One region of the Ammoniphilus soli genome, then DNA from elsewhere that is predicted to be linked to it. Evidence: riboswitches for the same ligand, from Rfam matches in the RefSeq annotation. Region 1 holds a riboswitch; each other region holds the start of a gene.
The links. A riboswitch is a leader RNA that binds a small molecule or an ion and turns the genes downstream of it on or off. The one in region 1 is predicted to bind S-adenosylmethionine.

Region 1 (10,748 bases):
AAGCCGTAAATCTTGAAAGATGAGATATTCTTTTTCCGGTAGAAACTGAAGGTGGTAATCCAGCTCCTGTTCGCCTCGGTAACCTGCTCGTAATTTTCTTAGACTGACGAGGATTTCTTCGCGTTTTTTGTGATGAAGGGGAAGTCGACGCAGCAAGGCTTCCTCAAGTTTTATTCTGAGTGGAAATTCGCGTTGTTTTTTTAGCATTGGCAAAACCTCCTTTCCTCCTAACTTCGCTAGTGGCTGACGTAATTCCTTCCAGAACGTTAATTTCTCGAAATCAGTCCAAAATCTCTCGAAACCATAGTGTAATCTCTCGATCGGAACTGCTGCATGTAACTCCATTGTAATCCCCACCTGCTAATCTAGAGTATAGACAGGAAAAAGGGGGGGAGTTTCATGGAAGCGAAGCGAATCAAGACGGACCGACTCGAAGTAGCTTATTTGGAAGCGGGAGATCCAGCTCGTCCAGTGGTAATGCTCGTGCACGGGAATGTGTCATCGAGTTGGTTTTGGGAAGACATGATGGAAAGTCTATCACAGGATTTTTATGTTTTGGCGCCGGACCTACGGGGGTATGGGGAGACGGAGCCCTTAGCCATCGATGCAACGAGAGGATTGCGTGATTGGTCGGAGGATGTGAGGTCGTTTGTACAGTCGCTGAGATTGGATCGTCAGCTTCATATGTTGGGCTGGTCGATGGGTGGCGGGGTGGTCATGCAATATGCGATAGACTACCCGAATGAGGTTTCTTCGCTCATGTTGATGAATCCCGTATCTCCTTTTGGATTTGGGGGAACGAAGGATGAGCAGGGGACACCTTGCTATCCGAATTTTGCCGGGTCTGGCGGCGGAACGGCTAACCCTCAATTCATAGAGCTGCTTAGCCAAAGGGCTACGGGGGAGGAGCAGCCCCATAGCCCCAGGAATGTCTTGAATCAGTTTTACGTTAAGCCGCCCTTCCGGCTTGATGCCCAAAAGGAAGATCGTTTCGTCCGCTCTATGCTATCCACAAAGTTGGGATCCGGTTTCTACCCGGGTACGTTTGAGACTTGCGCGGAATGGCCGGGCGTAGCTCCCGGAGACAAAGGAATAAATAATGCGTTGTCTCCTAAGTATTTGAATCTTGCTGCATTTGCTGACCTAGAGCCTCAAATCCCCGTTTTATGGATTCGCGGAGCAGATGATCAGATCGTATCGGATAGCTCTTTATTTGATTTTGGTTATTTGGGGAAGCTGGGTTACGTTCCCGGTTGGCCAGGCATGGATGAGTTTCCTCCACAGCCCATGGTATCTCAAATGCGCGTGGTGTTAGAACGTTCCGGAAACTTTGAAGAATGGGTAGTGGAAAACACAGGACACTCTCCGCACCTAGAAAAGCGGGATTTTTTCCTTGAGAAGATTCGGGGATTTATCAAGCGTACAATGTGAATGATGACCGGCACAAACATGTTAGTTAATCGACTAACGAATCTACCACCCCGGTGGCGCCTGCCCCAACGGTCTTCCGGTTAGAGCTTTAAACTCATGGGGATGGGTGGGTCTGCCATCCTCATCTCGATAAATCTTCCCTTTCACCTCATGAATGTGTGTCCCATCGGGGAGGGGGATGGCGGGCCCTGTGCTGCCTGTAAAGAAATGCTGGTGGCCGTGTTCTTTTGGGGTTACTCCTTTAAAGGCATGAACATGACCATCTGTAGAGTTTCCCTTCTCAGGAAAGGTAAAAGCATGAACGAAGTGCTCGTGTTCGCCCGAACCTGTAGTGCGGAAGTAATGGGTGTGGGGTTGAGGCATAAGAGACATGTGGGTCACTCCTCCTTTTGGTTCATTCTATGCAATCATGATTCTAAAAAATTTATTGACGCCCCCATTTTTTTTTAGTAAGATCTTACCTAGCGAACTGAATAGTTTCTTATCGAGAGAGGTGGAGGGACTGGCCCTATGAAACCCGGCAACCGTTCATGAATGGACATGAAAAGGTGCCAATTCCAGCAGGAGAATCCTGGTAGATAAGATGAAGGAAAATGCCTTGTTCATGAAACTTCTTCTTATTGAAGAAGTTTTTTCTTTTTCCAGGACCTTATTACCATAAACTACTAGGACTTTTGGACTTTACTCCGCTAAAAAATCGGATTATTCTAGTTTTAAAAGCAAAGTAAACAACTAAGAAAACTGTGGTAGTTATTGCCTGAATTTTTCAGGTCTTTCTATAATAAATAAAAAAATATGGGGGCACTCAAATGAAAACAAAGAAATTATCTCTTTTTCTTTCGTTCGTCATGATTTTCTCGCTAGTCCTCACCGCATGCGGCGGGGGAGCGAAAGAAGAAGCGGGCGGAACCACTTCTGGCGGAGAAGGAGCAACTGAAGCCAAGAAGCGTATTGCTTTAGTCATGCAGTTTAATATTGGAACCTTTTCGGCTCAATACGTGGCTGGTGTAAAAGAACAAGTAGAAAAGTTTGGCGGGGAACTGACCGTCTTTAATGCAGATAATGATTTGGCTAAGATGGCTTCTCAGCTGGATGCGGCTGTGAACCAACGATTCGATGGGATCTTGATTGACCATGGAACACCGGAAGCTTTAACGCAAGGTGTCAAGAAAGCCGTTGAGCAAAAAATTCCTGTTATTGCGTTCGACGCAGCTTTAGATATTCCTGGCGTTACGGTATTGGAGCAAGGTGACGTGAAGATGGCCGAGTCCACGTTGGAAAAGCTGGCTGAAGATGCAGGCGGCAAAGGGAATATCGTTAAGATTTGGGTAGCCGGTTTTGCTCCGATGGAGCGCCGTCAAATCGCTTATAAGCAATTCCAAGAGAAATACCCAGAAATCAAAGAGGTTGCGGCTTTCGGTAGTGCATCAGCAAACACCGCGTTAGATACGCAAACGCAAATGGAAGCGATCTTGAAGCAATATCCTAACCCTGGCGATATTACAGCCGTTTGGGCAGCATGGGATGAATTCGCAAAAGGGGCTACTCGCGCCATCCAACAAGCGGGCCGTACCGAAATTAAAGTTTACGGGATCGACTTGAGTGATGAAGACTTGCAAATGATTCAAGATCCAGCATCTCCTTGGATCGCTTCTGCTGCGGTGGATCCTTCCGATATCGGACGCGTGCAAGTACGTTACGTATACAAGAAAATTAAAGGGGAAGAAACCCCGCAAAATGTTTCTTTAGATCCAATTCTAGTCACTCGCGAAATGCTTCCGAAGGAAAAGGTAACCATGGGTGACCTTTCCAAGCACATCGAAGGATGGGGACAAAGCACGCAAGGAATCGAAGAGTGGATGAAGGAACTGGAAGCTCAGAACCAAAAGTAACATAACATAACGGGAGAAAATCCTGCTATTCCGAAAAACGAAGGCAAATGGGCTAAAATAGCAGGAGAAATTCCGGTTATCCACCTGAAATCAGGAAAAAATGCTTGTTTTACCGGACTTAACCGGAAAAAATCCTCTTATCTTATCCTATTGCATTTAAAAAAGAGAAATAACCGGAGATTCTCCTGTTATACGGAGTCTTTCCTACAAGAATGTACCCAAAAACTCCCTTTATTAACGTTCAGGCCTATCAGGATGATAGGGTTCGCGGATAATAGGGGGAGTTTTAATTTTTGATAAGAGAGGGATGGAACATGTCCAAACTAGAGATGAAGCGCATCGAGAAGTCCTTTTCAGGCGTCCCTGCTCTTCGGGCGGTCGATTTTGAGCTTCGTGCGGGAGAAATCCATGCGCTGCTGGGAGCTAACGGGGCAGGGAAAAGCACGCTGATGAAAATCCTGACAGGGGCTTATGTAGCGGATGGAGGAGAGATCTGGGTAGACGGGGAAAAAGTGCAGATTTCAACTCCCGCTGATGCGAAGAAATACGGCGTTCAATGTGTGTACCAAGAGGTAGACGTCGCCTTGGTTCCCTATCTGAGCGTAGCGGAGAATATCCTGCTCGATCGGCAGGTCAATCGAAGGGGCACGTTTTTCAAGTGGCCTGACTTATACCGGGATGCCGAGGAGATTCTGAAGCGTTTAGGCTTTTCCATCCCTGTTCGGAAAAAGGCGGAAGAACTGACGCTTTCGGAAAAGCAAATCATCTTGATTGCCAGAGCGATCGCTCAAGATGTGAAATATGTTATTTTTGACGAGCCCACAGCTCCTCTTAGCGTGAAGGAAGCTGAGCGGCTGTTTGCCCTGATGAGGCAGCTGAAGCAGCAGAATGTAGGGATTATCTTTATTTCCCACCGCTTGCCGGAGATTTTTGAAGTGTGTGATCGGATCACCGTCATGCGGGACGGTCAGCATGTCTCAACCAAGAAGACATCGGAAACGAGCATAAATCAGGTGATTGCGGACATGTTGGGAAAAGCTTTTTCCGAAGAATTCCCGAAAAAACGAGTCCCTATCGGCGAAACGTTGCTCGAAGTGCGTGGGATGAGGAGCGGCAGCAAAGTCCGAGGAGTGGATCTGGAGGTTCGCGAAGGAGAAATTGTCGGTATAGCCGGCTTGGTCGGCGCGGGTAAAACGGAATTGGCCAGAATTTTATTCGGTGCTGATTCTCGTGATGAGGGCCAACTCATCTTGCGGGGAAAAACGCTATCGATTCAAAATCCCGCGGATGCCGTAAGCCAGGGTGTCGTGCTTGTTCCGGAGGAGCGGCGAAAAGAAGGGATTCTGGTAGAAGAATCGGTGCGAAATAATCTGACGTTGGCCACTCTCTCGCAGTTCGCTTCGTTCGGCTTTATGCGCCAAAGCGCGGAGGCGGTTCGTTCGAAAATACTCATTGACCGTCTGGGGATCAAAACCTCCGGCATCCATCAGTTTGTTGGAAACCTGAGCGGCGGAAATCAGCAAAAGGTGGTCATTGGAAAATGGCTGGATACGGATGCGGATATTTTCATGTTTGATGAGCCGACTAAAGGGGTAGACATTGGAGCGAAAACAGACATCTTCAAGCTCATCGGGGAGCTGGCGGAACAGAAAAAAGGAATCCTTTACTTTTCCAGCGAGCTTCAGGAAATCTTAGGGATTGCCGACCGCATCCTGGTGATGTGTGACGGACAGATCGTCAAGCAGCTGTCCCGGGAGGAAGCTACCCAAGAAAACATCATGTATTACGCAAGCGGAGGAAAATAAAATGAAAGTAATGGATTGGATTTATAAATACGGAACCCTCGCGGTCATTGCCATTGTCCTTATCTTTTTTAGCTTGATTAACCCTTACTTTTTTACGTATGGGAATCTAGCGGATATCCTTCGTTCGATCTCAATCGTGACTTTAGTAGCCATTGGGGTGACCTTTTCGCTTATTATTAATGGATTTGACCTTTCGGTCGGATCTGTCGTTTCCCTGGCCACGGTCGTTTCGTCCTCGATGATGATTTGGTATGAACAAGGAATCTTCGTCACCTTGCTGATTCCTATTGTTTTGAGTGTGCTGATCGGTTGGGTCAACTCCTTGCTGATCGTGAAAATCCGCATACCGGATTTGCTCGCGACCTTAGCTATGCTCTATATTGTCAAAGGGATTCACTTAACCTATACCAAAGGGTACTCCATCTACGCCAACATGCCTATGCCGGATGGATCGACAGCCCCGGGGAAGTTTAACGAAGGATTCCTTTGGCTGGGACAGGGGCAAATTGCGTCCGTTCCCGTACCGGTCATTTTGATGCTGTTGGCGGTGGTGGCTGTGCATATTTATCTGAACTATACCCGCCAAGGGCGCTTGCTTTACATTACAGGAGGAAATGCGGAAGCTGCCCGCTTATCCGGTGTTCCGGTAGACCGTTATAGAACCCTCGCCTATGTCTTGTCTGGATTGTTTTGCGGATTGGGCGGGATTCTTTTGGCGGCCCGCATAGGTACCGGTCAGGTAGATGGAGGAGCTCCTCTATTGATGGACGCCGTCGCTGCTGCGTTTGTAGGATATTCCGTATTTGGCGCGGGGAAGCCGAATGTCATCGGAACCTTCTTTGGAGCCGTTTTGATAGGAATTCTTTTAAATGGAATGACCATGCTCAACCTTCCTTACTATGCGCATGATATTGTGAAAGGAACCGTGCTGGTTCTGGCGCTAGCCGTAACGTACTACCAATTGCGCAAAAGAAAGGTTTAAGGTTCTAGGCCTCTTGGTTCTTTCATAGATATAAAGTAGTAGACTGAGAGAACGGAGGCTTGGGATTTTGAATAGAAAATTCGTCTCATTGCTAATTGGACTGGTTGTATGGCTGATGGTTTCCCTCGTCGGACAAGCTGAATCGAAAGAAGTAGAGATCAGGTGGAACGGGGAATGGCTAGAGTTGGAACAGACGGCTTATTTGGTCAAAGGAAGCGTGTTGGCTCCAGTGAGGGAAACTTTCGCAACCATCGGGGCAGCCGTTTCCTGGGATGAAAAAACGAGAACCGTCACAGCCAAAAAGGGAACGAAAACGTTAGTCCTTCATGTAGGGAAAAAGGCAGCGTTGCTGAACGGAAAAACGATCAAACTCCCAGCACCCATTCAGTTAGCTCAGGGACGAGCCATTGCTCCTGTTCGATCCATAGCGGAGGCGTTTGATGCCAAGGTGGAGTGGGTCCCCCTGGATCAGACGGTTTATATCTCAGAGGCAGGAAAGGTTTCTATTCAACAGGCTGAGCAGTTGGTCCGTGACCATATCGGGATCGCGAAGAACTCCGACACCGTGATTGAGTTTGACCATATGGAGGAAGGCGCATATACCATTCATGTTTATGACCTCGTCGACGAGCACACCGCTACCCGCGGATGGTATCTGGTGGAGGTGGAGACGGGGAAGGTTACGTCGATGTTTTAGATTGCCACTCTGCTTGGTTTGACCTATTTAAAGATGGGTGGCTAAATGTCAGATAACCAGAGTTCATTGCATAGTTAGAGGGTGTCCCAACAAGCTAGGTTCTTGGGACACCTTCCTACATTTCTACCATTTTGCTACATCGGAACTTTAATAAATAAACCGGTGAAAAGACCATTATTCTATTCCCGTGTGGATAAGTGGAGAAACGCCACTTAAAATCAAAATCAAACAATATAAAGTTAAAATAATGGGAAAAGCTCCATCTAATTCAGCTTAATCCCATCATTTTGGACGTTCCAACGTTATTAGTGGGAGCAAATCCACCTAATTACAAGAAAAAGTAATGATCTCGGCGTTTAATTGGCGAATTTCCACTTACTTCAAACCCATCCACTCTTCCTCGCAAATCCATGAACCTAAAACCTTATTGAGATTTTATCAAGGTGTCAGTATATTTAATGTAATTTTAGATAAATTACAAATCTTATTGACAATAGTGAATTAATAGTTTAAATTTAATATAACTTCTTGCATGGTACATGCAACATGGTACAATGAAAGCTATTCTTTCCTTGTATCGTGCACTATTTTTAAAAAATACTAGTGATTAGTTCATGAAGGAGGGTAAAATGGAAACGGTTACTCAAAAGCAGCAAAAAGTTTAAAGGGAATGTTTGGTTGGGTTCAAAGCAGGGGAAATAAGGAGGGAATTACGAGTGGGAAACAAATGGGAATCCGTAAGCAGGAAGATTGACTGGCCTGTTTTTGTTATCAGCGGTGGGCTTTTGCTGCTGTTTGTTATACTTTCTATATTTAATGTAGAGGCGGTTTCTAAATTTGTAAACACAGGCTTTGAACTTTCAATTCGATACTTTGGGGCATACTGGCAACTGCTATTATTGGCGACATTCATAATTGGCCTGGGGTTATCCTGCTCGAGGTATGGGAGTGTCAAGCTAGGCAATTTAGCTAAGCCGGAGATGAGCAGGTTTAAGTGGGTTTCTATTATAGTAGTTTCTGGACTGGGAGCAGGAGGGGTTTTCTGGGCTGCAGCGGAGCCTATGTATTATTTCATGGACGTACCGCCCATGCACCAGGGCATTTCGCCTAATACCCAAGAAGCTATAGCGCCCGCTTTAGCACAAGCCTTTATGGATTGGGGTTTTACGGCTTGGGCGGTTTATGGAGCCATCAGTGCGATTATTTTCATGTATGCTCACTATCATAAGGGAATGCCCTTAAAACCTCGAACGTTGCTATACCCTATTTTGGGAGATAAAATTCTTACGAGCAAGTGGGGAACGTTTGCTGATTCCTTCTGTATCATTGGAGCAGCAGCTGGAACGATCGGACCGATTGGATTCCTAGGTTTGCAAGTCAGCTATGGCCTGAATTCACTATTTGGGATTCCGGATAGCTCCTTTACCCAAGCTTTAATTATTATTGGTCTGATCAGTGTTACCATTATTTCAACGGTCACAGGGATTGATAAAGGGATTCAATGGTTCAGTAAATTAAACGTCATCATGGCTGTGGTTATTGCTGTTTTCATTTTGATGTTTGGGCCTGGAGCCTTCATCATTGACGCGTTTGTCTCTTCTTTTGGATTTTATTTAAGCGAATTTATTAATGTGAGTACGTATCGCCAGGATCAAGAGTGGCTGGGATGGTGGATGCTTTTCTTCTTTGGATGGTTTATTGGGTTTGGACCGATGGTTGCGATATTTGTCGCAAGAATTTCAAGAGGACGCACCATCAGAGAAGTATTCTTGGCTGTTTCGGTTCTTTCCTCGATAACAACGAATTTTTGGTTCACCGTATTAGGGGGTTCGGGTATTTTTTATGAAATGAACAACGCTGGTTCCGTAAGCGGCCCATTAAATGAGAATGGCTTGCCAGCTGCTATTATAGCGATTGCTCAGCAAATGCCGCTATCTGCGATCATGCCCGCTATTTTCCTCGTATTGACGATTCTTTTTGTCGTAACCACGGCAGACACTATGTCTTATACGCTGGCAATGGGCGTCACGGGAGAAGGGGATCCTCCAAACTTTGTACGGGTATTCTGGGCTGTGCTGATGGGCTTTATTGCAATCATTTTAATCAACATCGGAACAGGTGGAATTAATGCGCTTCAATCTTTTGTGGTGATTGCCGCTGTACCGGTATCGATTTTGCTGCTGCCTTCCTTATGGCATGCTCCTCAGCTGGCTAAGAAAATGGCCATCGAACAAGGGATCGTTAGAGCGGAAAGCGTAGAAGCAAAGGAAAAAGAAGTAGTTGTGTAAAAAATGAGAAGGAGTGCTGAACATGGGTAAAAAGAGATTTGATGAGGGATTAGAAGTTCGTCGGGCGGTGTTGGGATCGGAGTATGTCAATCGGTCGATTCAAAATGCAACCGATTTCAATCTCCCCATGCAGGAATTAGTTACCGAATATTGTTGGGGAGAGGTTTGGACGAGACCAGGTCTTTCCAGAAAAATGCGCAGCATCATCAATCTTGCGATGTTAACAGCCCTAAACCGGCCGCATGAGATTAAGCTTCATGTTCGCGGGGCGATGAATAATGGCGTAACCAAGGAAGAAATCAAGGAAGTATTTTTGCAGACAGCCATCTACTGCGGTGTTCCAGCAGCAATGGACAGCTTTAGGCTGGCCCAAGAGGTTTTCGCTGAAATGGAAACAGAGTAAAGTGCGCATTGACTCATCGCTGGATTGGAAATATTATGAACTATAACGAGAGTTTGCATGGTACATGATGCATGGCATAGACATAAACAGAGAGGTGGGTGAACGGATTGAATCTTTCCGTTTCAACTGAGAGTATTCATACACAAGTAACAAACGTATTGCGCAATGCGATTGTATCCGGGGAATTTGAATTGGGAGAAAAGCTTTCGGAAACCGCTCTAGCCCAAAGACTCGGGGTAAGCAGGACACCAGTCCGGGAGGCGCTAAAACAGCTGCAGCAAGAGGGGCTTGTGGAAATTATTCCACGCGTGGGTACTTGTGTTACGAAACCAACCGAAAAAGAAATCTTGGAATTGTTTAAGCTGAAAGAATCACTGGAAGGCCTAGCTGCGGGATTGCTGGCTGAAAGAGGAGAGGTTCCTGAACGAAAGGAATTAGTCAAGGCGTTTAAAAGCATGGAGGAAGCCGTAAGGAAAGGCAACATAGATGGCTATGTGGAAGCCAATGACCGTTTTCATGATGCCATCTTAAAAGGATCGGGCAACAGCAAGCTTCTGTATCATTTTAACCTGCTCATTAATCAGCTCCCTTATAAACGATTTGTCTATCTTACGATAGGTCAACCGAAACGACTTGAAAAGTCGGTAGAAGAGCACCGAGAGATTGTGGAGGCGATTCAGCGTCAGGATTCGAAGCTGGCTGAGCAGCTTATGAGAGAGCATGTGAAAGCAAGCGGGGCAAAGCTCATCGAAATCATGAAGGCAGAGTTATTTGGAACGTAAAAGGCTCTTGGCAGGAGAAGCAGGATAGGTCCTGCCAAGGGATGGTTACATCCAAAATTCTAAAAATAATAAACATATTGACAGGTGAAAGCGTTTGTCGTTATAGTATGAATATAATCTGCCTTGCATGGTACATGGTACATGGAACGAACAAGAGGGAATCCAAAATGGAAAAGGGGTATGACAAATGAAATTTGGAATTTTTGCGAACTTGGCAGGTCCCGGAAGAGAACAAGAATTTGCGAAGGTCTTGGAAGAAGCAAGGGAACAAGCGGTTTACTGCGATCAAGCTGGATTTGACTCCATTTGGTATACAGAACATCATTTCGGTCATGAAGGCTATGAGCTGGTGCCGAATCCCATTATGATGGGAGCCGATATCGCAGCCCGTACGAAAAACATCCGCATTGGCCAAGCAGCAAACATTATTACCTTTTGGCACCCGCTTCGTTTGGCAGAAGATATCGC
Region 2 (10,748 bases), on a different contig from region 1:
TTTCCAAATTTGAGTTGGAGAAAATTTGGGGAATGCGCAAGACGATGTCGGAGCATCCGGAATTTACGGATATGTTCCTAAAGAAGATCAGAGAAACAAAAACCAATATCGAGTTCCTGGAAGCGCTCGAAACCATCCAGCCTCAGACGCGCTCTGGCCGAACGGCTTCAACGACCGCTTAGTAGATGTTAAAGGAGTATTTGCATGAATCTTGTCTATGCCGATAAAAACGGCCAAGTATATGATCACCCTGACTATTTGGCAGTGGGCCGCAGCGGGGAAAGCTTATTTGAGATCCTGGAGGAAGAGCTGATTCCGCTTCCGGAAGGGGCCACGCTCGTTAGTTTGCCGAACACCAGGCCAATTGGAATGGATCCGGAAACGGGAGATATGGCTGCGCTGGAAGGCTCCGCTGCCGTAGGTGCGCTTTTGCCGCAAGGTTTTACGCGGCTGATGCTGCCCGGCTATGCGAAGACAGATAAGGATTATAAATTTCCTCTGTTTGGCTATACGGCGGTGGTTTGGAAGGATGACGGCTTTTATGTTGCTGCTCGCCAAAGCGACGAGCATTACAAGTGGAATCCTGCGCATTGTTCCTATGAGGAAGTGAAGGTCAAGGTGGGTGAGCTGCTTGACCAGTACCCGGAAAATCGGGTGATCAAGCATTTATCCAACTGTGCCTTAGAATATGAATGCCTGACGGCTTCGAATACGTTCTTGAACCGTTGGGAGGGAGGGCTCCCTGTCTCCTATTCCTGTAATGCCGGCTGTTATGGCTGCATTTCAGAGCAGCCTGATGACTCCGGATTTGTCGCTCCCCAAACGCGGATGAACTTCAAGCCGACCATTGAAGAATTGGTAGAGGTCATGAAGCATCACTTGAAGACTCCGGAGAGCATCATTAGTTTCGGGCAGGGCTGTGAAGGAGAACCTTCGACTCAAGCGGCGATGATTACGGAAGCCATTCGCCGTGTGCGTGCGGAGACTTCCATTGGATATATTAACATGAATACGAATGCGGGTTTAACGGACCATATTAAAGCCATCGTCGATTCGGGGCTGGATTTAATCCGAGTAAGTACCATTAGCGCGATCGATGATCACTATAATGCTTACTATCAGCCGCGTGGCTACGATTTGCGGAATGTGGAAAAATCGCTTCGCTATTGTGCGGATAAAGGAGTTTATACGTCGATTAACTATCTGTGCTTCCCTGGAGTGTTTGACCGGGAGGAGGAAATGGAAGCGATGATTGAATTCATCCGCCGTTCCGGAGTTCGGTTAATTCAGCTAAGGAACTTAAACATTGACCCAGACAGTTACTTGGCAATGATACCGAAGCCACAAGGGGAAGTATTCGGCATGAAACAGGCCATTGAAATCTATCAGGAGGAATTGCCTGATGTGGTCATTGGTTCCTATACCCATATTCCGCCTAAGGAGTTTCCGATTCGTAGGAGATAATGGCAGTTGAAAAGGCATCTTGCCCGTGATATAATGACAAATGTGTTTAATTTGAACTCTGGTCTACAGATAGGATCAGGGCGGAAAGAGGTGAAAAGAATGAAACAAGCAATTCATCCTAATTATAAAGTGACTAAGGTTACTTGCGCTTGCGGAAACGAGTTCGAAACAGGATCTGTAAAAGAAAACCTTCGCGTTGAAATCTGCTCTGAGTGCCATCCTTTCTACACAGGAAAGCAGAAGTTTGTAGATGCAGGCGGACGTGTTGACAAGTTTAAGAAAAAATACGGTATCTAATACCGAGTGCAAGCGGGCAGGATTTCCTGCCCGCTTTTATTTTGTTTATGGCGAGGAGAAAACGGAATGGCTCAATTGTATTTTCGTTACGGGGCAATGAATGCTTCCAAGTCGATTCAGCTGTTAACGGTAGCCCATAACTATGAGCAGTCAGGGAAACGGGTCTTGGTCTTCACTCCGGCTATTGACGACCGGTATGGAGTAGGCCGAGTGGCTTCAAGAGTAGGAATTAGCCGAGAGGCGATTGCCATCCATGAAGATACAGATATGTTAGCAATTACGAGAAGTCACAGAGAACTGCCGCATTGCGTTTTAGTCGATGAAGGGCAGTTTTTAAGTGCCGCACATGTTGGGCAGATGACCCGCATTGTCGATGAGTTAAATATACCGGTGATTGTTTATGGACTCTTAAAGGATTTTAAAAATCAGTTGTTCGAAGGCTCACGCGCGATCTTGTGTGAGGCGGATAAAATCGAAGAAATTAAAACGGTATGTGTGCATTGCAACAAAAAAGCCACACATATTTTGAAATATAAAGAAGGCCAACCGGTATACTCCGGGGAAACCATCGAGATTGGCGGAGAAGAAACGTACAGCAGTGTGTGCAGAAGACATTATTATCATCCGCCGCAGGCGTAAGAGGCTGTCCCTAAAGGTCGGTAAAAACCGACTTTCGGGATCAGCCTTTTCTTTTCTTCTAAAACTTCGAGTATTTTATAATAGAGTGTGCTCCTATGTGAGAATTAGGGGTACTAGGTAATACTTTTTTGTTGATAAAGGAAATGGCGGGTCTGAGCCCGCTTTTTACGGACTTGGACAAGTATTTCTACTAGTTATTTGCAATAATTCTGGGTTTGTGAGTATGAGGGATCCGTTGTGACAAAAATGAGCCAATCTGTGAGTATTTTTAATAAATCGTGAGTATTGCCGGTGTGAGAGGGTTTGTCGGCAGTTTTTAACCCGCCAACCCTAAAAATGAATGAAAAAACAATAAATTCACTTTATTATATAGTTAATTTCTTATATATTAATAGTGTATATCAGAATGTATACATACAAGCTGCCTGTTATCTTGTTTTGCATGCAAAGGATCTCTTTAACATAGCGATGAGGTCCTTTTTATATTTAGTAAAGATAGGAGCAAAGGACATTGAATTCATCAATTAAAAGGTTCCATTATGCTTGGATTGTACTATTATTAAGCTTCTTCGCATTGTTGTCGGCACAAGGAGTCCGCCTTTCCTTTGGCGCGTTTATTCAGCCTTGGGAGCAAGAGTTTTCCGCAGATCGGGCAGCGGTTTCGCTCATTGCTCTGGTCAGTTATCTGGTTTATGCCGTTTCCGGTCCGGTGGTAGGTAAAGTTGTTGATCAGTATGGTGTGCGTAAAGTTCTTTCCGCCAGTATTCTGATTGTGGGAGTCAGTACGTTAATATCGTTTATGGTTACTTCTACTTGGCAGTTGATTATTTTATATGGTGTGATTTCTTCCATTGGGTTTGGCGGGGCATCTAATGTCGTGACTTCGGTAATGATTACCCAGTGGTTCTATGCTAAAAGAGGATTAGCGTTGGGGTTAATGGCAGCAGGAAGTGGGGCTGGCCAGTTTCTCATCGTTCCTGCCTCCTTGTTCATGATTGACGAATGGGGATGGAAGATTACGGTCGTGACTTGGGGAGTGTTTCTTTGCTTAGTTGTATTGCCCTTAGTCCTATGGTTTATTCGCACTTCACCAGCTGATCTGGGAATGAAAGCATATGGGGAAGAGGAGGACAAGGAAGAAAATATAGAGGCTAAAGAAAAGCCTCCAGAAATGGAAAAGGAGCAGCTGCCCTTTAGCGTGATGATTCGATCACGGGCATTTTGGTTTATAGCTTTTCCTTTTTTTGTTTGCGGGGTGTCAACGACGGGATTGATGGATACCCATCTCATTCCTTATGCACAAATGTGCGGGTTTGCTACAGGAGCCACCAGTCTGGCAGTCAGTTTGCTGGCTGGCTTTAATATTTTGGGAACAGCCCTATCCGGACATTTCGCGGATCGGTGGAATCATCGGTATATGTTAGGTTATATCTATATTATTCGTGCCTTAACGGTTGTTCTGCTCATTTATTCTCAAGATGTTTTTCTTTTATTGGTGTTTAGTGTATTATTCGGTTTGGTTGACTTTGCCACAGTGGCCCCTACAATGATGCTGGTTTCGGAGCAATTTAAAAGGTATTCGGCCGGTGTGGTGTTTGGGTGGGTATATTTCAGCCACCAGCTGGGTTCTGCTGTGGGAGCGTATGTACCGGGTGTGATTTATCGGCTTCAGGGCGGCTATAATACCGTCTTTTGGTTCACGGCTGGGTTGCTTGTGGTAGCCTCTATTCTAAGCTTTACTCTCTCTAAAGGGGAAGACATAAGACAGGATGGATCTTTACAGGAAGCGATATAGGTGGAAAAATTTTTGCAGAGAAAAACCTGCTTCTTCGGATAACCTAAGACCGAGGGAGGTGTCTTCATTGCAACGCAAAACTCTATTTTACGCCTTGATGCTTTGCCTGGTGATGATGATTTCTGCTGCTTGTTCTCCTGCCGCTGGTCCGGCTGACAATGATCGACCGTTTGGCACACTAACCTATAATAAGAACAATGTGTACCATAATCCCTCAGGTCCCTATGATGATGACAAGGGATTTAAGAATGACTTCGTTCTTGCTGATTTGAACCCGAATTTGGTAACGGGAAGAAATGACCTGTATAATCTGGACGCCGATGAACGCATCATGGCACAGATTGCCGCGAACGTTCGCGGGGTGGAACGAGCGACGGCTTACCTTAATGGAGGAACCGCCCATGTCAATATTGATATAGAAGGCGGGGCCGATAAAGCAGCGGTAAGAGCTGCTGTTTATCAGCAATTGCAGCTGAAAATGCCTCGTTACAGCATTGATTTAGAGGTAAGAAGATAGCCTGGACGCGCGTCCGGGTTTTCTTTTTGGGTAAAATAGTTTAAATATGGCCTTTCCAAAAAGGCTCTTTTCCCTATTCATGTGTAGTTGTTTGACATAATATATATTAATCCTTATAATTATACTGTTATAAGTGAAATCAAATCTGAGGTGAACTGCTGTGTTTGATCGTTTGGAAGCAGTAGAAGAACGTTACGAAAAGTTAACGGAGTTATTGTGTGATCCAGATATAATGAACGATCCTTCCAAGCTTCGGGATTATTCGAAAGAGCAATCCGATATGGAAGAAACGGTTCAGACGTACCGTGAATATAAAAGTGTTTCTTCCCAGCTGAAAGAAGCAAAGGCAATGCTGGAGGAGAAGCTGGATGATGAGATGCGCGAAATGGTCAAGATGGAAATTGATGAATTGACCGAGCGTAAGAAAGAGCTGGAAGATCGTATGCATATCTTGTTGCTGCCTAAAGATCCGAACGATGACAAGAACGTTATCGTGGAGATTCGCGGAGCGGCAGGCGGCGATGAAGCGGCTTTATTTGCTGGTGACCTTTTCCGGATGTATTCGCGTTATGCGGAGAAGGCAGGATTTAAGATCGAGATTATGGAAGCTAGCTACAATGATTTGGGCGGATTTAAGGAAGTTATCTTTGCCGTGAAAGGTAAAGGCGCTTACAGTAAATTGAAGTTCGAGAGCGGCGCTCACCGCGTACAGCGAATTCCAACAACCGAATCTGGCGGACGGATTCATACGTCCACGGCTACCGTGGCTGTCTTGCCTGAAGCCGAAGATCTGGAAGTGGAAATTCACGATAAGGATATCCGTATCGATACCTTCTGTTCAAGCGGTGCGGGTGGACAGAGTGTTAACACGACGAAATCCGCCGTTCGTGTTTTGCACGTTCCGACAGGGATCATGGTTAGCTGCCAAGACGAGAAGTCGCAGCACTCCAACAAGGATAAAGCGCTTCGCGTTTTAAGAGCACGCTTGTATGATCTGGAGCAGCAAAAGAAGGCTGCGGAGTATGGCGAAATCCGCAAAAGCAAAGTGGGAACCGGAGACCGCAGTGAACGGATCCGCACGTACAATTTCCCGCAAAGCCGGGTCACCGATCACCGCATTGGCTTGACGCTTCATAAGCTGGACTACATTTTGAACGGGGATCTTGATGAAATCATCAATGCCCTCGTAGTCGAAGAGCAAGCTGAACTCATGCAAAATGCGGAAGGCCTATAAGCATGAACGCTATAACCGTTAGAGAAGCCCTGAAAAGGGCTTCTTCGTTTATGGAATCATTGGAAGACGACAGGTTTTTGGCAGAGATTATCGTTCGGCACGTCTTAGGATGGGACCGCACGCGGCTATTTCTAGGAATGGAGGAATTCATCTCGATGCAGCAATGGTCCGAGGTGGAGCGAATGGTCAAGGAAAGGCTTCAAGGAGTTCCTGTTCAATACCTCATCGGTGAGCAGGAGTTTTATGGGCTGTCGTTTCGCGTTAATCCTTCTGTCTTGATTCCTAGGCCGGAGACGGAAATCCTTGTTGAACAAGTTCTTCATAGGCGAGACGTATCAGATGCTTTGACTGTAGCGGATATTGGGACGGGCAGTGGGGCTATTGCTGTCAGTTTGGCCGTTCATTCCCAGTGGAAGGTTTATGCTGTGGATATCGCCCAGGAATCTTTGGATACAGCTCAAGAAAATAGCCGCATTCATGGCGTCGAGCAGCAGATTACCTTTCTAAAAGGAGATCTCCTGGATCCGCTCCTTCAGCCTGTGGATATTTTAGTTTCTAACCCTCCCTATATTCCTTCAAGCGATGTTCTTGAATTGGATGTGCAGGTCAAGGATCATGAACCGATGCGTGCGTTGGATGGGGGAGAGGATGGGCTTGACTTCTATCGACGGCTTTGTAAAGGGTTGCCGCAGGTCCTTCGTCCAGGCGGATTGGTGGCCTTTGAAGTGGGAATGGGTCAGGCCCGGGATGTAGAGCAATTGCTTTTGAGAACTGGTGTCATTGCTAGAACCGAAGTGATTCAAGATTTAGCCGGGATTGAACGAATTGTGATAGGAGATGGGAAGGCGGGTCTGTAGCTCAGGGAAGCTGGCCTTCCTTTCCTGAATAATAAGTTTTATTCTGAAAATAACGAATCATGTTTAAACCCTTTCTTTTCTGTCTAGACTGTTGGCTAAGGAGATAGAAAAGAGAGGGGAAACAAAACATGAAAAAAGTAAGCTTGGTCTTATTTACATTTATTATATTAATCATGAGTTGGGAGAGTCAGCGTTCAGTTGCTTCCTTGCTAAAAGAAGAACCTATTCCGCAAGATTCCATTCGGCTTCGTGTCATTGCCAATAGCGATTCCCCGCAAGATCAGTGGCTAAAGCAAGAAATTCGAGATCAAATTAATGCTTACCTGGAAGGTAAGGTAACGGATTTGCAAACGATGGAAGAAGCGCGTGAGAAGATGGCAGAGGAATTGCCGCAGCTGCAAGAGGTAGTGGACCAAACTATTGCCAAGCATGGATTTTCTTATACAAGCCAAGTAGAGTTAGGAAAGGTTCCTTTTCCGACAAAAATGTACGGCCAGTATGTATATCCTGCTGGGGAGTATGAAGCCCTTCGCGTAACGGTTGGACAAGGTTTAGGGCAAAACTGGTGGTGCGTATTGTTTCCGCCGCTCTGCTTTGTAGATATCGATACGGGGGATGCCGTTAAGCAGGAAGCTGATGGAGATGGCCCTAAAATTCAAGTGAAGTTCTTCTTAGTCGAAGTCTTTCAGAAGCTTTATCAAAAACTTTTCGCCTAGGAATGATCCTCCATTGACAGATATCGCACCATCCCGTATGATTACGTTAATATAAATACTTAGTGTTTTAAAATAAATCTAACACTTTTCTTATTTGGAGCAGGTGGAGGGACTGGCCCGATGAAACCCGGCAACCCGTTAAGGCGTTCAGGACGCATTAAGGCAGGGTGCTAATTCCTGCAGATACGCAAGGTATCTGGGAGATAAGAAGGGGCTCATGATAGTGTGTTACAGATCCCGAGAACCTTCTGGCTCATTTGCTCAGGGGTTTTTTCTTGTTTTAGGGACTATTGTTTAGGGGTGAGAGACATGGAACAGAAGCAAGGATTGTTAGAAAAAATAAAGGATCAAGTATTAATTGGCGATGGGGCGATGGGGACATTGCTTCATCGCTACGGAATTCCTGTAGGCACTTGTGGGGAAGAGTTAAATGTAACCCGCCCCGATGTCATTAAGGATATCCATCTCCAGTACGTAAAGGCCGGTGCCGACCTGATTGAAACCAATACGTACGGAGCCAATCGAGAAAAGCTTTCGAAGTTCGGCTTGGAGGATCAAGTAGAGGCCATCAACCAGGCGGCAGTTCGCTTGGCCAGAGAGGCCGCAGGAGATTCGGTTTACGTGGTAGGCTCCGTAGGAGGTATTTTAGGCGGAAGAAGAAAAAGTATTCCCCTAGAAGAATTGGAGCAGGTATTTGATGAGCAGATTAAAAGCTTAGTTGAAGCAGGGATTGATGGCTTGCTGCTAGAAACCTTTTGCTTTGTGGAGGAAGCGCTTCTTGCTTTATCTGTCGCTCGGAAATATACTTCATTGCCGGTGATCTGCCAGCTGACGATTCAGGATTTGAACCGGACCCAGGATGGCTATCCGCTGGAAGCGGCATTTGCTCGCCTGGTTGATGCGGGTGCGGACATTGTGGGGTTGAACTGCTACAATGGGCCGGCAAATATTATCCGATCCATTGAATCCCTTCCTGTCAAAGAGGGGCTTAAGTTGTCCGTGTATCCGAATGCTGGGCTTCCGGAATATGTGGATGGACAGTTTTTATATCCGTCTTCAGCGGAGTATTTTGGTCAGTCGGCTGAAACCTTGTACCAGTTAGGGGCGCGAATCTTGGGAGGATGCTGCGGGACAACACCGGAGCATATTGAAGCGGTAGCCACTCGCATCAAAGGAAAAGCGCCTGTGGAAAAAAAGGAAGACTCAGCAATAGGGGTGGTCAAGGAGTCCAAGGTTGCGGTTTTATCCGAACCACACCATGAAAAAACACTTCCTGAGCTCGTTCGGGAAAGACCAACGATCATCGTTGAGCTGGACCCGCCTCGCGATCTGGATTTTGAGCCGTTTTTGGAAGGGGCAGCAGCACTGAAGGAAGCGGGAGCCGATGCCATTACTCTCGCTGACAATTCGCTGGCGATGACGCGGATGAGCAACATGGCGCTGGGGTCTTTGGTAAAGGAGAAAGTGGGCATTCGACCGTTGGTGCACTTGACTTGCCGGGACCGCAATTCGATTGGCCAGCAGTCACATTTAATGGGCTTGTATGCATTAGGCATTGATCACGTGCTGGCGATTACAGGGGATCCAACCCGTTATGGAGATCTTCCGGGAGCTTCTTCCGTATATGACATGACTTCCTTTGAGCTGATCCGGATGACGAAGCAGCTTAATGACGGCGTAGGGTTCTCGGGCCGAACGTTAAAGAAGAGAGCAGCATTTACGGTTGCCGCTGCTTTCAACCCGAATACGCGTCATTTGCATAAGGCGGTTGAGCGCTTGGAAAAGAAGGTGGAGGCAGGAGCGGACTATGTGATGAGCCAGCCGCTCTATGACCATGAGCAGATTTTTCAAGTTGCCGAAGCGACAAAGCATATTCAAGTGCCGATTTTTATTGGGATCATGCCGCTCACAAGCCATCGCAATGCCGAGTTTCTTCACAATGAAGTCCCAGGCATTCGCTTATCGGATGATGTGCGGGCTCGGATGGCTCGCTTTGAAGGGGAAGATGCAAGAAAGCAGGGCAATGAAATTGCCATGGAGCTGATCGAAACGACTCGCCGCCACTTTAACGGAATCTATTTAATTACGCCATTTATGCGCTATGAAATGACGGCAGAGTTGGCGAGGTATGTAAGAAACAGTTAAGCGAAAGGGGCATACTCTATCATTTCTACTCATATGTATGATAGAAATGATAGAGGAAGGGGGCCCTGTCGATGGGGTTAGCGGTGCGGGTAGCCGGAAAGAAAGATATTCATGCGATTGTGAATCTGTTGAAAAAGGGTAAACTGAATGTAGAGGGAATAGAAGCCCATCTGGACCATTTTTTAGTGGTAGAGGAGTTGGGCAGCCAACAGGTCGTAGGAACAGCGGGTCTCGAGATTCTTGGGAATCAGTTTGGATTGCTGCGGTCCTTAGCTGTGGAGCCGGCATTTTTCGATGAAAAGGTAGGGTGGGAGCTTTTGCGGATCCTTCTATCTCGTGCTGGAAAACAGGGCTTGCAGGAAATCTATTTGCTTACACGTTCAGCACCCTTTTTTCAATTTTGTGGGTTTAAGGAAGTGGAGTGGGAAGATATCCCCAGCCAAGTCAAAGCATCCACACATTTTCAACAGTATACACCCAGTTTATCCACGGCTATGGTGTATAAAAGAGCAACAACCGCGCGAATTTAAGACTCTAAACCACACACTTATGCACAACTTATCCACAAACTGTTGATAAGTTGTTTGTTTTATCTCCTACCATAGTAGGAAGAAGTCTTGAAAAAAGGAATGGAAGAGACATGATCGATTATCAGACAAAAACATGGCATGTGGATAACGTTGTGGGGAAAATGGCTGACTATCCACAACTGGAAGAGCCGGCGAGGCTGCTGGCGGACAATGAAGTCATCGCTTTTCCTACCGAGACCGTTTATGGCTTAGGGGCTAATGCCCTGTCATCCCTTGCTGTTCGTAAGATTTTTGAAGCTAAGGGGAGGCCGAGCGATAACCCTTTAATTATCCACATTGCCCACAGGAAGGATCTGGATAACCTTGTTTCGGAGGTTCCAGATAAAGCAGAAAAACTGATGGAAGCCTTCTGGCCTGGTCCTCTGACTTTTATTTTACCGCGAAGAGAGGGAATCGCTCCGGAGGTAACCGCTGGGTTGGACTCTGTAGGGATTCGGATGCCGGATCATCCGGTGGCTTTGGCATTAATTGAACAAGCAGGGGTCCCTGTAGCT
Region 3 (10,748 bases), on a different contig from region 1:
CATGTTTGACGGATCTTCTGTAACAGGCTTTTCTCCAATAAACAAATCCGATTTATACTTGCTTCCTGATGTAAATACATTTGCAGTACTTCCTTGGACAGTAGAAGATGGATACTCTGAAGCTCGTTTCCTTTGCAGCGTAACGAATCCAGACGGAACTCTTTTTGAAGGGGATACTCGTAACGTCTTAAAAAAGACCGTAGCAAAAGCAGCTGAGAAGGGTTATACCATTTCCGCTGGTCCAGAACTTGAATTCTTTTTGTTCCAAACTGATGAGCTAGGAAGACCTACTGTAAAAACCCATGATGAAGGTGGATATTTCGAAACTTCTCCGCATGACCTTGGCGAGCGTGTTCGACTTGAAATCTACCGTGCGTTAAAGGCGATGGGCTTGACTATTGAAGTATCCCACCACGAAGTAGCTCAAGGGCAACACGAAATCGGCTTTAAGTATGCTGATGTATTGGGTGCAGCGGATAACGCAACAACTTACAAGTGGGTAGTAAAGACAGTAGCGAAGCGTTTTGGGTTGCATGCTTCCTTTATGCCAAAGCCTGTATTCGGAATCAATGGATCCGGAATGCACGTAAATATGTCCTTGTTCAAAGATGGAGAAAATCTATTCTTTGATGCGGATGATAGCTTGCAATTATCATCTTTTGCTTACTCTTTCATCGCTGGTTTGCTAGAGAACGTGAAGAGCTTTGCTGCGGTTACCAATCCGTTGGTTAACTCTTATAAGCGCTTGGTTCCTGGTTATGAAGCTCCTTGCTACATCGCATGGTCTGCATCTAACCGTTCCGCTCTAATCCGTATCCCAGCTAAGAGAGGCATGGCTACGCGCGTAGAATTGCGTTGTCCGGATCCATCCGCAAACCCATACTTGGCTTATGCTGTTGTTGCTGAAGCTGGTTTGGATGGAGTAGATAAAGGGTTAACTCCAGTAGCGGCTGTTAACGAGGATATCTTCCATATGTCCAATGAAGAGCGTGCAGAACGCGGAATCGACAACTTGCCTGGCAGCTTGGAGTATGCTTTAGATGCACTAGAAGCAAGTGATTTTGCTAAAAATGTACTAGGCGAGCATGTGTATGGAGAATTTGTTGCCTTGAAGAGAGCAGAGTGGGATAGCTACCGTACGGCTGTACATTCTTGGGAAATTCAAAATTACCAAGGCAAGTTCTAATAGGTTAAATAAGAAAAGGCCACCTCGGATAAGGTGGCCTTTTCTATATTTTTTATTTACACTTAAACGACGCACCATTATTGTACATATCAAAGATGCTCATTTTCGGTGCCTTCACTAATTGGCTGTAGGAAAAACGACTCCCTAATACACTCAGATCGGTCGTGTTTAATAAAACTTCTATTTCTTCATTCTTCTCGTCGTCCAAGTATACATCTCGGCACTGAGGGCAGTCGATTGCAGGCACATCGGTTACCATGATGACGTCAACGCCGCCCGGTTCAATCCATTGACAGTCCTTGATTGTTTCTTTGGCTTGGTCGTTATCGCACCATACACATTTCATCCGTAATCCTCCTTTAAAGTTGGATACTATAATCGTAACAAAGATGTTTTGAAATTTTTGTCGATTCCTGTAGAGGGTCAAAGGATAAACTTTTACTTAGCGCAAGCTTATTTTTCTAGTAGAATATGATATGAGGAGGTGCTTTGGTTAATGGAGGAATCACTAAAAAATTATAAGGTAGTTCCTTATGATTTATTTCAAGAGCGGTTAGAAAAAGTAAAAGAATTGAAGAGCGCGGATAATCATGCCTATTATTTATACAAAGACAGCGTGACGGGTGAACACTTCGTGTATTATACCTATCTGCACCTGAATGTAGCGGAAGGAGGGCAGGAGGAAAGGTTCCGCCATCTGTTGCCTATTGAAAGTGATGATGTGCTTGCTATCCTTTTTGAAGACAAGCCTTATGATTTCCCTGAGCACTGGACGCATGCCTTTCTGCGCAGCGGTTCAGAAGGAAACCTGATGTGGTTTGATCCGGGGGAAGCTGAACTGCATGAGCAGTATGAAAGGAAGGCCATTGAGGCTAAAGACAAGCTGGCTGGATTTAAGCAGGGTGGGGAGTATGATGATGAATCCATCCGTAAACTGTTAGAAGAAATGGAGAAGATGTTTGAGGATAAATAGACCAGTCTACTGGCAAAACAAGAAAGGGATAAACCCCAATGGGGTCTATCCCTTTTTCTTTTAAAATGTTAGTTGACTGCCAATTGGCGAAGTACCGTTTGAAGGATACCACCGTTACGGTAGTACTCAATGTCAACTACGCTGTCTAGACGTACGATAGCTTCAAATTCAAAGCTGCTGCCATCTTCACGAGTAGCTGTTACCTTTACCTTTTGACTTGGCTGAACATCGTTGCTCAAGCCAGTAATATCGAAGGTTTCGCGTCCAGTAAGCCCAAGGGACTGTGCATTGGTTCCTTCAGCGAATTGAAGAGGCAGAACGCCCATGCCAACCAAGTTGCTGCGGTGGATACGCTCGAAGCTTTCCGCGATAACCGCTTTTACGCCAAGAAGGAAAGTTCCTTTAGCTGCCCAGTCACGGGAGCTTCCTGTACCATATTCTTTGCCTGCAATAACAACAAGGTTAGTGCCGTCTGCTTGATACTTCATGGAAGCATCATAGATGGACATAACTTCGTCTGTTGGCAAGTACTTCGTTACGCCGCCTTCTGTTCCTGGAGCGATTTGGTTGCGGATGCGGATGTTGGCAAACGTTCCGCGCATCATCACTTCATGGTTACCGCGACGAGAACCGTAAGAGTTGAAATCTTCACGCTTCACGCCGTTCTCTTGCAAGTACAATCCAGCAGGGCTGTCAGCCTTGATGTTACCAGCAGGAGAAATGTGGTCTGTAGTTACGGAATCGCCCATTAAGGCAAGAGCGCGTGCACCAGTAATGTCTGCAATGTCATTCAGCTGATCGCCTAATTCCTTGAAGAAAGGAGGCTCTTGGATATAAGTGGACTTGTCATCCCACTCATAAAGATCTCCAGTAGGCGCATCGATTTGGTTCCAACGCTCGTTAGCTTGGAATACATTCTCATAACGCTTGCGGAACAATTCTGGACGAACGGCTTTGCTCAATGCTTCTTGAATTTCTTGAGAAGTTGGCCAGATGTCCTTTAAGTATACATGCTGGTCGTTTTGATCATAACCAAGTGGTTCGCTAGTCAAGTCGATATCTACTGTTCCTGCCAACGCATAAGCGATAACAAGCGGAGGAGAAGCAAGGTAGTTAGCTTTTACTTGAGCATGGATACGACCTTCGAAGTTACGGTTACCGGAAAGAACAGCAGCAACAGTCAAGTCGTTGTCAGCGATAGCCTGGCTTACTTCGTCAGGAAGCGGACCGGAGTTACCGATACAAGTCGCACAGCCGTAACCTGCAACGTGGAAGCCAAGAGCTTCAAGAGAATCCAGCAATCCAGCTTCTTTCAAGTAGTCGGTAACAACACGGGACCCTGGAGTTAAAGAGCTCTTTACGTAAGTTGGCTTCTTCAATCCTTTAGCAACAGCCTTTTGCGCTACAAGTCCAGCGCCAACCAACACGCTTGGGTTAGAAGTGTTCGTACAGCTAGTAATCGCGGTGATAACAACTGCACCGTTTTTCATCACGGTCTTGTCACCAGTTGGGTGCTGTACAGCAGCTTCTTTCTTCAAATCTTCTTCAGATAAGCCAAATCCGCCTTTTTCGATTGGAGTGCGGACAGCTTCATTGAAGGTTTGCTTCATGGCAGTCAATTCCACGCGATCTTGTGGGCGCTTAGGACCAGCAAGCGATGGAACAACAGTGGAAAGGTCAAGTTCAACCACTTCAGAGTAAACAGGCTCAGTGCTGTCTTCTGTCAGGAACATGCCTTGTGCCTTATAGTAAGCTTCAACTAGAGCAATTTGCTCTTCGTTGCGGCCAGTCAATCTCATGTAATTCAATGTTTCAGCATCTACAGGGAAGAAGCCCATGGTTGCGCCGTATTCAGGAGCCATGTTAGCTACTGTAGCACGGTCAGCCAAGCTCATCTTGCTTACGCCAGGTCCAAAGAACTCAACGAACTTGCCTACTACACCTTTCTTGCGAAGGATGTTCGTTACAGTTAAAGCAAGGTCAGTTGCAGTTGCGCCTTCAGCAAGCGTTCCGGTTAGTTTGAAACCAACTACTTCTGGAGTTACGAAGTATAAAGGCTGTCCCAACATTCCAGCTTCTGCCTCGATACCGCCCACTCCCCATCCAACGACGCCAAGACCGTTGATCATGGTTGTATGAGAGTCCGTACCAACAAGGGAATCAGGGTATACTTCGGTTGTGCCATCTACTTCTTTTGTAGCAGCTACAGAAGCTAGATACTCTAAGTTTACTTGGTGAACGATACCAGTAGATGGAGGAACGGCACGGAAATTATTGAAAGCAGTTTGTGCCCAGCGAAGGAAACGATAACGCTCCGCATTGCGCTCAAATTCAATTTTTTCATTTTGCTCTAAAGCATCAGCGCTTCCGAAGTTATCAACCATAACGGAGTGGTCGATAACAAGATCAACAGGAACAAGAGGATTGATCTTGGAAACATCCCCGCCTATACGCTGCATGGTTGCACGCATTGCGGCTAAGTCAACTACGGCAGGTACGCCTGTGAAGTCCTGAAGTACGATACGCGCAACCTTGAATGGAACCTCTTGGTTTGGATCGCGTTCTACTGTCCAGTTAGCTAATTTATTAACATGCTCTTCAGTAATTGCTTTTCCGTCAAACTCACGAACTGCAGCTTCCAAAAGAACTTTAATGGAATAAGGAAGCTTGGAAACCGGACCAAGCTTTTCAAGGCCAGCTAAGGAATAGTAAGTATAGGTTTTGCCGCCTACTTGAAGTTCCGATCTAACGCCATATTTATCCTTGTTTGCCATGTCGTGACCTCCTTAATAGAAAGTTTAGTATAAATTCACAAAGAATCTCTGTTGTTTCACTAGACGAAACCGAGTTTCCTTTACGTTTCCCATTATACACATAAATCAGGGAGCCGTACACAACTATTTTCCATGAATATCTCCGAAAAAGCGGTGTGTTTTGAAGGATATTTACGAAATGCTTCTCCTAGGATATAATATTATCAGATGAAATATCGTTTCGTACAGTGAAACCAAACGAGACTCTTACAAAGGTAATGTTTCCATTTTACTAATAAAATAACAACTTTTTATGGCGAGAGGAGGGAATGACATGGATGATAAGAAAATGACGGTGCGCGCTGTAGATCGTGCCTTGGATATTTTGATTTGTTTTGCGGATAAGCAGGAGCTTGGCCTGACGGAGATAGCCAAACAAGTTGACCTCAACAAAAGTACCGTGTATCGCTTGCTGGCTTCCTTGGAAGGAAAGGGCTTTCTCAACCGCGATCCGATTACGGAAAAGTATCGTTTGGGCTTCCGGATTTGGGAGCTTTCTGCACATTTGGTCCGGGAGGATGACCCGGCGCTGCTCTTTTTGCCGGAAATGGAGAAGCTTCGGGATTTGCTGGGGGAGACCATCAGTTTATATGTCCGGGATGGCAGAGAGAGGATTCGGATCCAAGCTGTCGAAAGCCAGCATACGATTCGGAGAGTGGCGCCGATTGGCGTTCGCTTGCCTTTGGCAGTCGGCGCATCAAGCAAAGTTCTTGTAGCCTTTTCGGAGCCAGCGGTAAAGGATTTTATCCTCAACGATCCCGCTTGGCCGGAAGGGATTAATAAAGATCATTATGCAGAGCAGCTGCAGCGTATTGAGCAGGTTGGCTATGCAACCAGCATTGAGGAGCGTGAGCAAGGGACCAGTGCGGTGGCAGCACCTGTGTTTAATCGCAAAGGGGAAGTCGTTGCTGCGCTTTCCGTCTCTGGACCGGCGGCCCGGCTAACGACGGAGAAAATGGTGGAGATGGCCCCGAGCATCATGGCATCAGCCCAGCGTATGGGCAAAATGGTGAATAAATAGACAAAAGGAAACAAAAACATACAGAAAAATCACCCACCGTCTGACAAGCTTTTCCTGCATATTTTGTTATCATTAGCATAACGAACTTAACGGGAAAGGGTGAAGGCCATGAATACCGGACAATTGTATTCTCTAAAGGAAATGGCGAAGGAAATGGATACAACTTGGCAAAGTATTCGCAGCTGGAAAGAGCAGTTCTATCAATTCGTTCCGATGGAAACCGCCGGCAAGCAGGTCTGGTTCAAGCCGGAAGCGGTGGAAATTTTCCAGTTTATTAAGGATGCGAAGGAAAAAGGATTGGACCATCACGAGATCCGTTCGGAGCTTTTTAAGATCAGTGGACAAGCTGAGGCGGGCGAAGAGGAAGCCGAGGGACAGCCGAATGTGGATATGGTGATGATAGAACCGCAGCGGATTGAAGAGATGCAAGAAACCATTGAAGCTTTGCAGCGGGAAGTGGACGAACTGAAAGCCAAATGGTCGGAAGTCGAAGTGGCCAAAAGAGACCAGGCTCTGATGGATAACCTGCGTGATATGCGGGAAAAGGAAAAGAAAAAGAAGGGGCTTTGGAGCCGGGTGATGAATTTTACATTTTAAAGAGAAGGCTGTCCTGCAACGTCGGTAAGAACCGATTTTTGGGACAGCCTTTTTCGTACTGTCTGAATCTATAACTCCGTTATATTATTTGGACAGCACGAGGAAAACTTGTAGCTTTTCCCTAATTTGACATCAACCCTACGGGTCATTTCTGATAAAATTTTTATTTTATCACAAAGGGTTTACCCTTGATGTCAAGTTAGGGAATTGGCGCGAGCCAAGTTTTCTTGTTGGATCGCGTTGGGGGTGGTGGGTTGCAGTAAGTGGAGATTCGTCAATTAAACGCCCAGACCATTGATTTTATATTGGCTGTAGGTGGAAAAACGACCATTATTAGCGTTAAAACGTCCAAAAAGAGGGGGTGAAAATGAAATAGATGGAGATTTTCCAACAATAAAGACTTTTTCTAGTTTGATTTTGATTTTAAGTGGCTTTTCTCCACTAATTCAGAGGTCCTACCCAAAAAGCGAGTGGCCTAGGGATCTACGGAAACAGCCGATTTGAAAGGCGAAAAGAATTGACATCCGCTGGGATAAATGATAGTTTTACATATATTAAAGTGAATAATTACCTTATCGAGAGAGGTGGAGGGACTGGCCCTACGAAACCCAGCAACCGCATTATGTCATGCAGGTGCTAAATCCAGCAGGACAAGAGCTGTGTCCTGAAAGATAAGAAGCTGATCGTTAAACTTCTTCTTATCGGAAGAAGTTTTTTTGTGTTGTTTAAATTTGTCAGCTTACGCGCGTACATTTGGATGTTAAACTATTTTAAATAGTATCGACATGAAGGAAGTGGAGGGAGAGAGGACTATGGCTAAGATTAGCATGAAGCAGCAATTAGAAAAGAAAATCCTCATCCTGGATGGAGCAATGGGGACAATGATCCAACAGGCGAATTTAACGGAAGAAGACTTCGGAGGCGAAGCGCTGGATGGCTGTAATGAGATGCTGAATCTCACGCGTCCTGATTTGATTCGCCAGATACATGAAGAATATCTAGAGGCTGGCGCCGATATTATCGAGACCAATACGTTTGGTGCCACCAGCGTCGTTTTAGCGGAATATGACTTGCAAAATCAAGCGGTAGAGATCAACCTAGAGGCAGCGAGGCTTGCCAAAGAAGCAGTAGATAAGTATTCAACGCCGGAATGGCCCCGCTATGTAGCCGGGTCCATGGGGCCGACGACCAAAACGCTGTCGGTAACAGGTGGAGTGACCTTTGAAGAGCTGATCGAAACCTATTATGAACAGGCAAAAGCCCTGATTCAAGGGGGAGTCGACGTTCTGCTCCTAGAAACGGCCCAAGATATGCTGAATGTGAAGGCAGGCAGCATTGGAATTCGAAAAGCCTTCGATGAATTAGACACAGAGATTCCAGTGATGATCTCAGGTACAATCGAGCCAATGGGAACCACCTTGGCGGGTCAAAATATTGAAGCTTTCTATATCTCCTTAGAGCATTTAAAGCCAGTCTCTGTTGGTTTGAACTGCGCTACGGGACCTGAATTCATGCGCGACCATATTCGTACCCTTTCCGAGCTTGCGCAGTGTGCGGTAAGCTGTTATCCGAATGCCGGGCTTCCGGATGAGAATGGGCATTACCATGAATCTCCGCAAGCTCTTGCGACGAAGCTTGCCGGTTTTGCCGAAAAGGGTTGGCTCAATGTGGCAGGAGGCTGCTGCGGAACGACTCCGGAGCATATCCGAGCGATTGCTGAGCAGTTGAAGGATTATAGTCCTAGAACCGAAACTAAGCCTCACGGACATGTGGTATCAGGCATTGAGCCTGTCTATTTGGAAGCCGACAACCGGCCATTGTTTGTGGGCGAGCGGACAAACGTCATCGGCTCCAAGAAATTCCGCGATTTAATTAAGGAAGGCAAATACGAAGATGCATCCGAAATCGCCCGCGCGCAGGTGAAGAAAGGGGCCCACATCATTGACGTGTGCCTAGCGGATCCGGATCGCGATGAAGCGGAAGATATGAGCAAATTCCTAAGCTTTGTGGTCAATAAAGTGAAGGTTCCTTTGATGATTGACTCCACAGATGCCGAAGTCATCGAGTTGAGCCTTAAGTTCTCCCAAGGGAAAGCGATCATCAACTCCATTAATCTCGAAGACGGGGAGGAGCGTTTCGAGCAAGTCGCCCCGCTGATCAAAACCTATGGAGCTGCAGTAGTTGTCGGAACGATTGACGAAAGCGGGATGGCGGTTACCCGAGAGAAAAAATTAGAGGTTGCAAAACGTTCCTACGATTTATTGGTGAACAAATACGGTCTGAATCCGCTCGATATTATCTTTGATCCGTTGGTGTTCCCGGTAGGGACGGGCGATGAGGCATACATCGGCGCAGCGCTTGAAACCGTTGAGGGAATTCGCCTGATTAAAGAAGCGATGCCGCAGTGCCAAACGATCTTAGGTGTGAGTAATGTTTCCTTTGGCTTGCCTGCAGCAGGCCGTGAAGTTTTAAATGCGGTTTTCCTTTACCACTGTACAAAGGCTGGCTTGGATTATGCGATTGTTAATACGGAAAAGCTAGAGCGCTTTGCTTCGATTCCGGAAGCAGAGAGAAAGCTTTCCGAGGACCTTCTGTTCCGCACCAATGATGCCACGCTTGCTGAGTTTACTGCTTTTTACCGCGAGAAGAAAACGGTGAAGAAGGAAGCTGCCAGCAATTTGACGCTGGAGGAGCGCCTTGCTCAATATATTGTGGAAGGAACAAAGGATGGGCTTCTTAAGGATCTCGATGAAGCATTAACGAAGTATCCGCCTTTGGATATCATTAATGGACCGCTGATGGCAGGGATGAGTGAAGTAGGCCGTCTGTTTAACAATAATGAATTGATTGTCGCCGAAGTTTTGCAAAGTGCGGAAGTGATGAAAACGTCCGTTGCGTACCTTGAGCCGCATATGGAAAAAGCATCTTCCTCTGTCAAAGGGAAAATCCTTTTGGCTACGGTAAAAGGCGACGTGCATGATATCGGAAAAAACCTGGTAGAAATCATTTTATCCAATAATGGATACCAAATCGTAAACTTAGGGATTAAGGTTCCGCCTGCGGATCTTATCCGCGCTTACCGGGAAGAAAAGCCGGATGCCATCGGACTTTCCGGACTATTGGTAAAATCTGCCCAACAGATGGTCACCACGGCCCAGGATTTGAAAACGGCTGGTATTGATGTGCCGATCATGGTTGGGGGAGCGGCGTTAACCCGAAAGTTTACGGAAAATCGAATTGCTCCAGAATATGACGGACTCGTGCTTTATGCAAAAGATGCAATGTACGGGCTGGATCTGGCCAATCAACTGATGGATAAACAGCTGAGAGAGCAAATGGTTGCTCAATTGAAGGAAGCTCGTTTAGCCAAATTGCAATCGGAAGAAACGGCGGTTGAGGCACCGGCAGAAGCGGATTCCCAGCCAAAGGTTTCCGATATTGACCGCCAGGCACCGATTTTCCAGGCACCAGACTTCGAGCCGCATGTTCTGAAGAATTATCCCCTTTCCTATCTCCAGCCGTATCTGAACTGGAGAATGCTCTTAGGCAAGCATATGGGATTGCGCGGCAACGTGGAGCGCTTGATTGAAGAAGGGGACAGCAAGGCGCTGGAGCTGAAAGAAGTAATGGACCAATTGCTTTCGGAGGCTAGGGAGCAAGGGCTGATTCAAACCAACGGAATCTACCAGTTCTTCCCGGCACAGGCCTCTGGTAATGACGTGATCATCTATGATCCGAAGGACCACTCGAAGGTTCTGGAACGCTTTACCTTCCCTCGTCAGAAGGAAGCGCCATACCTATGTTTGGCCGATTTCCTTCGTCCTGTGGAGAGCGGCGAGATGGATAGCGTAGGCTTCCTCGTTGTAACGGCGGGTCAAGGGATCCGGGAGATTGCAGGAGTTTGGAAAGACAAGGGAGAATATGTGCGTTCCCATGCTGTTCAAGCCTTGGCGCTGGAATTGGCCGAGGCGTTTGCGGAGCGACTTCACCATGTGATGCGGGACAGCTGGGGCTTCCCTGATCCGGCTGATATGACGATGCTGGAGCGATTCGGCGCCCGTTATCAAGGAATTCGCGTATCGTTCGGCTATCCGGCATGCCCGAACTTGGAGGATCAGGAAAAGCTGTTTAAACTGATTAATCCAGGGCAAATCGGCA

Region 2: linked by a shared signal. The riboswitch ahead of ABLT31_RS20700 (bifunctional homocysteine S-methyltransferase/methylenetetrahydrofolate reductase) and the one ahead of ABLT31_RS22000 (sugar ABC transporter substrate-binding protein) in region 1 are both predicted to bind S-adenosylmethionine.
Region 3: linked by a shared signal. The riboswitch ahead of metH (methionine synthase) and the one ahead of ABLT31_RS22000 (sugar ABC transporter substrate-binding protein) in region 1 are both predicted to bind S-adenosylmethionine.

The regions. Positions count from the first base shown of each region.
Region 1 covers NZ_JBEGDL010000012.1:174,081-184,828, reverse strand. Annotated here, with positions in the region: gene ABLT31_RS22015 (nuclease-related domain-containing protein) at 1-207, opposite strand, end outside; gene ABLT31_RS22010 (alpha/beta fold hydrolase) at 400-1,431, shown strand; gene ABLT31_RS22005 (YmaF family protein) at 1,474-1,803, opposite strand; SAM riboswitch class I at 1,910-2,016, shown strand; gene ABLT31_RS22000 (sugar ABC transporter substrate-binding protein) at 2,241-3,323, shown strand; gene ABLT31_RS21995 (sugar ABC transporter ATP-binding protein) at 3,638-5,128, shown strand; gene ABLT31_RS21990 (ABC transporter permease) at 5,130-6,110, shown strand; gene ABLT31_RS21985 (copper amine oxidase N-terminal domain-containing protein) at 6,178-6,807, shown strand; gene ABLT31_RS21980 (BCCT family transporter) at 7,524-9,095, shown strand; gene pcaC (4-carboxymuconolactone decarboxylase) at 9,118-9,498, shown strand; gene ABLT31_RS21970 (GntR family transcriptional regulator) at 9,606-10,280, shown strand; gene ABLT31_RS21965 (LLM class flavin-dependent oxidoreductase) at 10,468-10,748, shown strand, end outside.
Region 2 covers NZ_JBEGDL010000011.1:138,358-149,105, reverse strand. Annotated here, with positions in the region: gene rho (transcription termination factor Rho) at 1-182, shown strand, start outside; gene ABLT31_RS20740 (radical SAM protein) at 205-1,464, shown strand; gene rpmE (50S ribosomal protein L31) at 1,564-1,761, shown strand; gene ABLT31_RS20730 (thymidine kinase) at 1,828-2,400, shown strand; gene ABLT31_RS20725 (MFS transporter) at 2,924-4,195, shown strand; gene ABLT31_RS20720 (hypothetical protein) at 4,263-4,712, shown strand; gene prfA (peptide chain release factor 1) at 4,873-5,946, shown strand; gene prmC (peptide chain release factor N(5)-glutamine methyltransferase) at 5,949-6,803, shown strand; gene spoIIR (stage II sporulation protein R) at 6,932-7,519, shown strand; SAM riboswitch class I at 7,607-7,729, shown strand; gene ABLT31_RS20700 (bifunctional homocysteine S-methyltransferase/methylenetetrahydrofolate reductase) at 7,829-9,664, shown strand; gene ABLT31_RS20695 (GNAT family N-acetyltransferase) at 9,736-10,194, shown strand; gene ABLT31_RS20690 (L-threonylcarbamoyladenylate synthase) at 10,305-10,748, shown strand, end outside.
Region 3 covers NZ_JBEGDL010000004.1:95,351-106,098, reverse strand. Annotated here, with positions in the region: gene glnA (type I glutamate--ammonia ligase) at 1-1,186, shown strand, start outside; gene ABLT31_RS10830 (YokU family protein) at 1,239-1,532, opposite strand; gene ABLT31_RS10825 (hypothetical protein) at 1,683-2,159, shown strand; gene acnA (aconitate hydratase AcnA) at 2,228-4,933, opposite strand; gene ABLT31_RS10815 (IclR family transcriptional regulator) at 5,247-5,993, shown strand; gene ABLT31_RS10810 (MerR family transcriptional regulator) at 6,102-6,590, shown strand; SAM riboswitch class I at 7,160-7,268, shown strand; gene metH (methionine synthase) at 7,403-10,748, shown strand, end outside.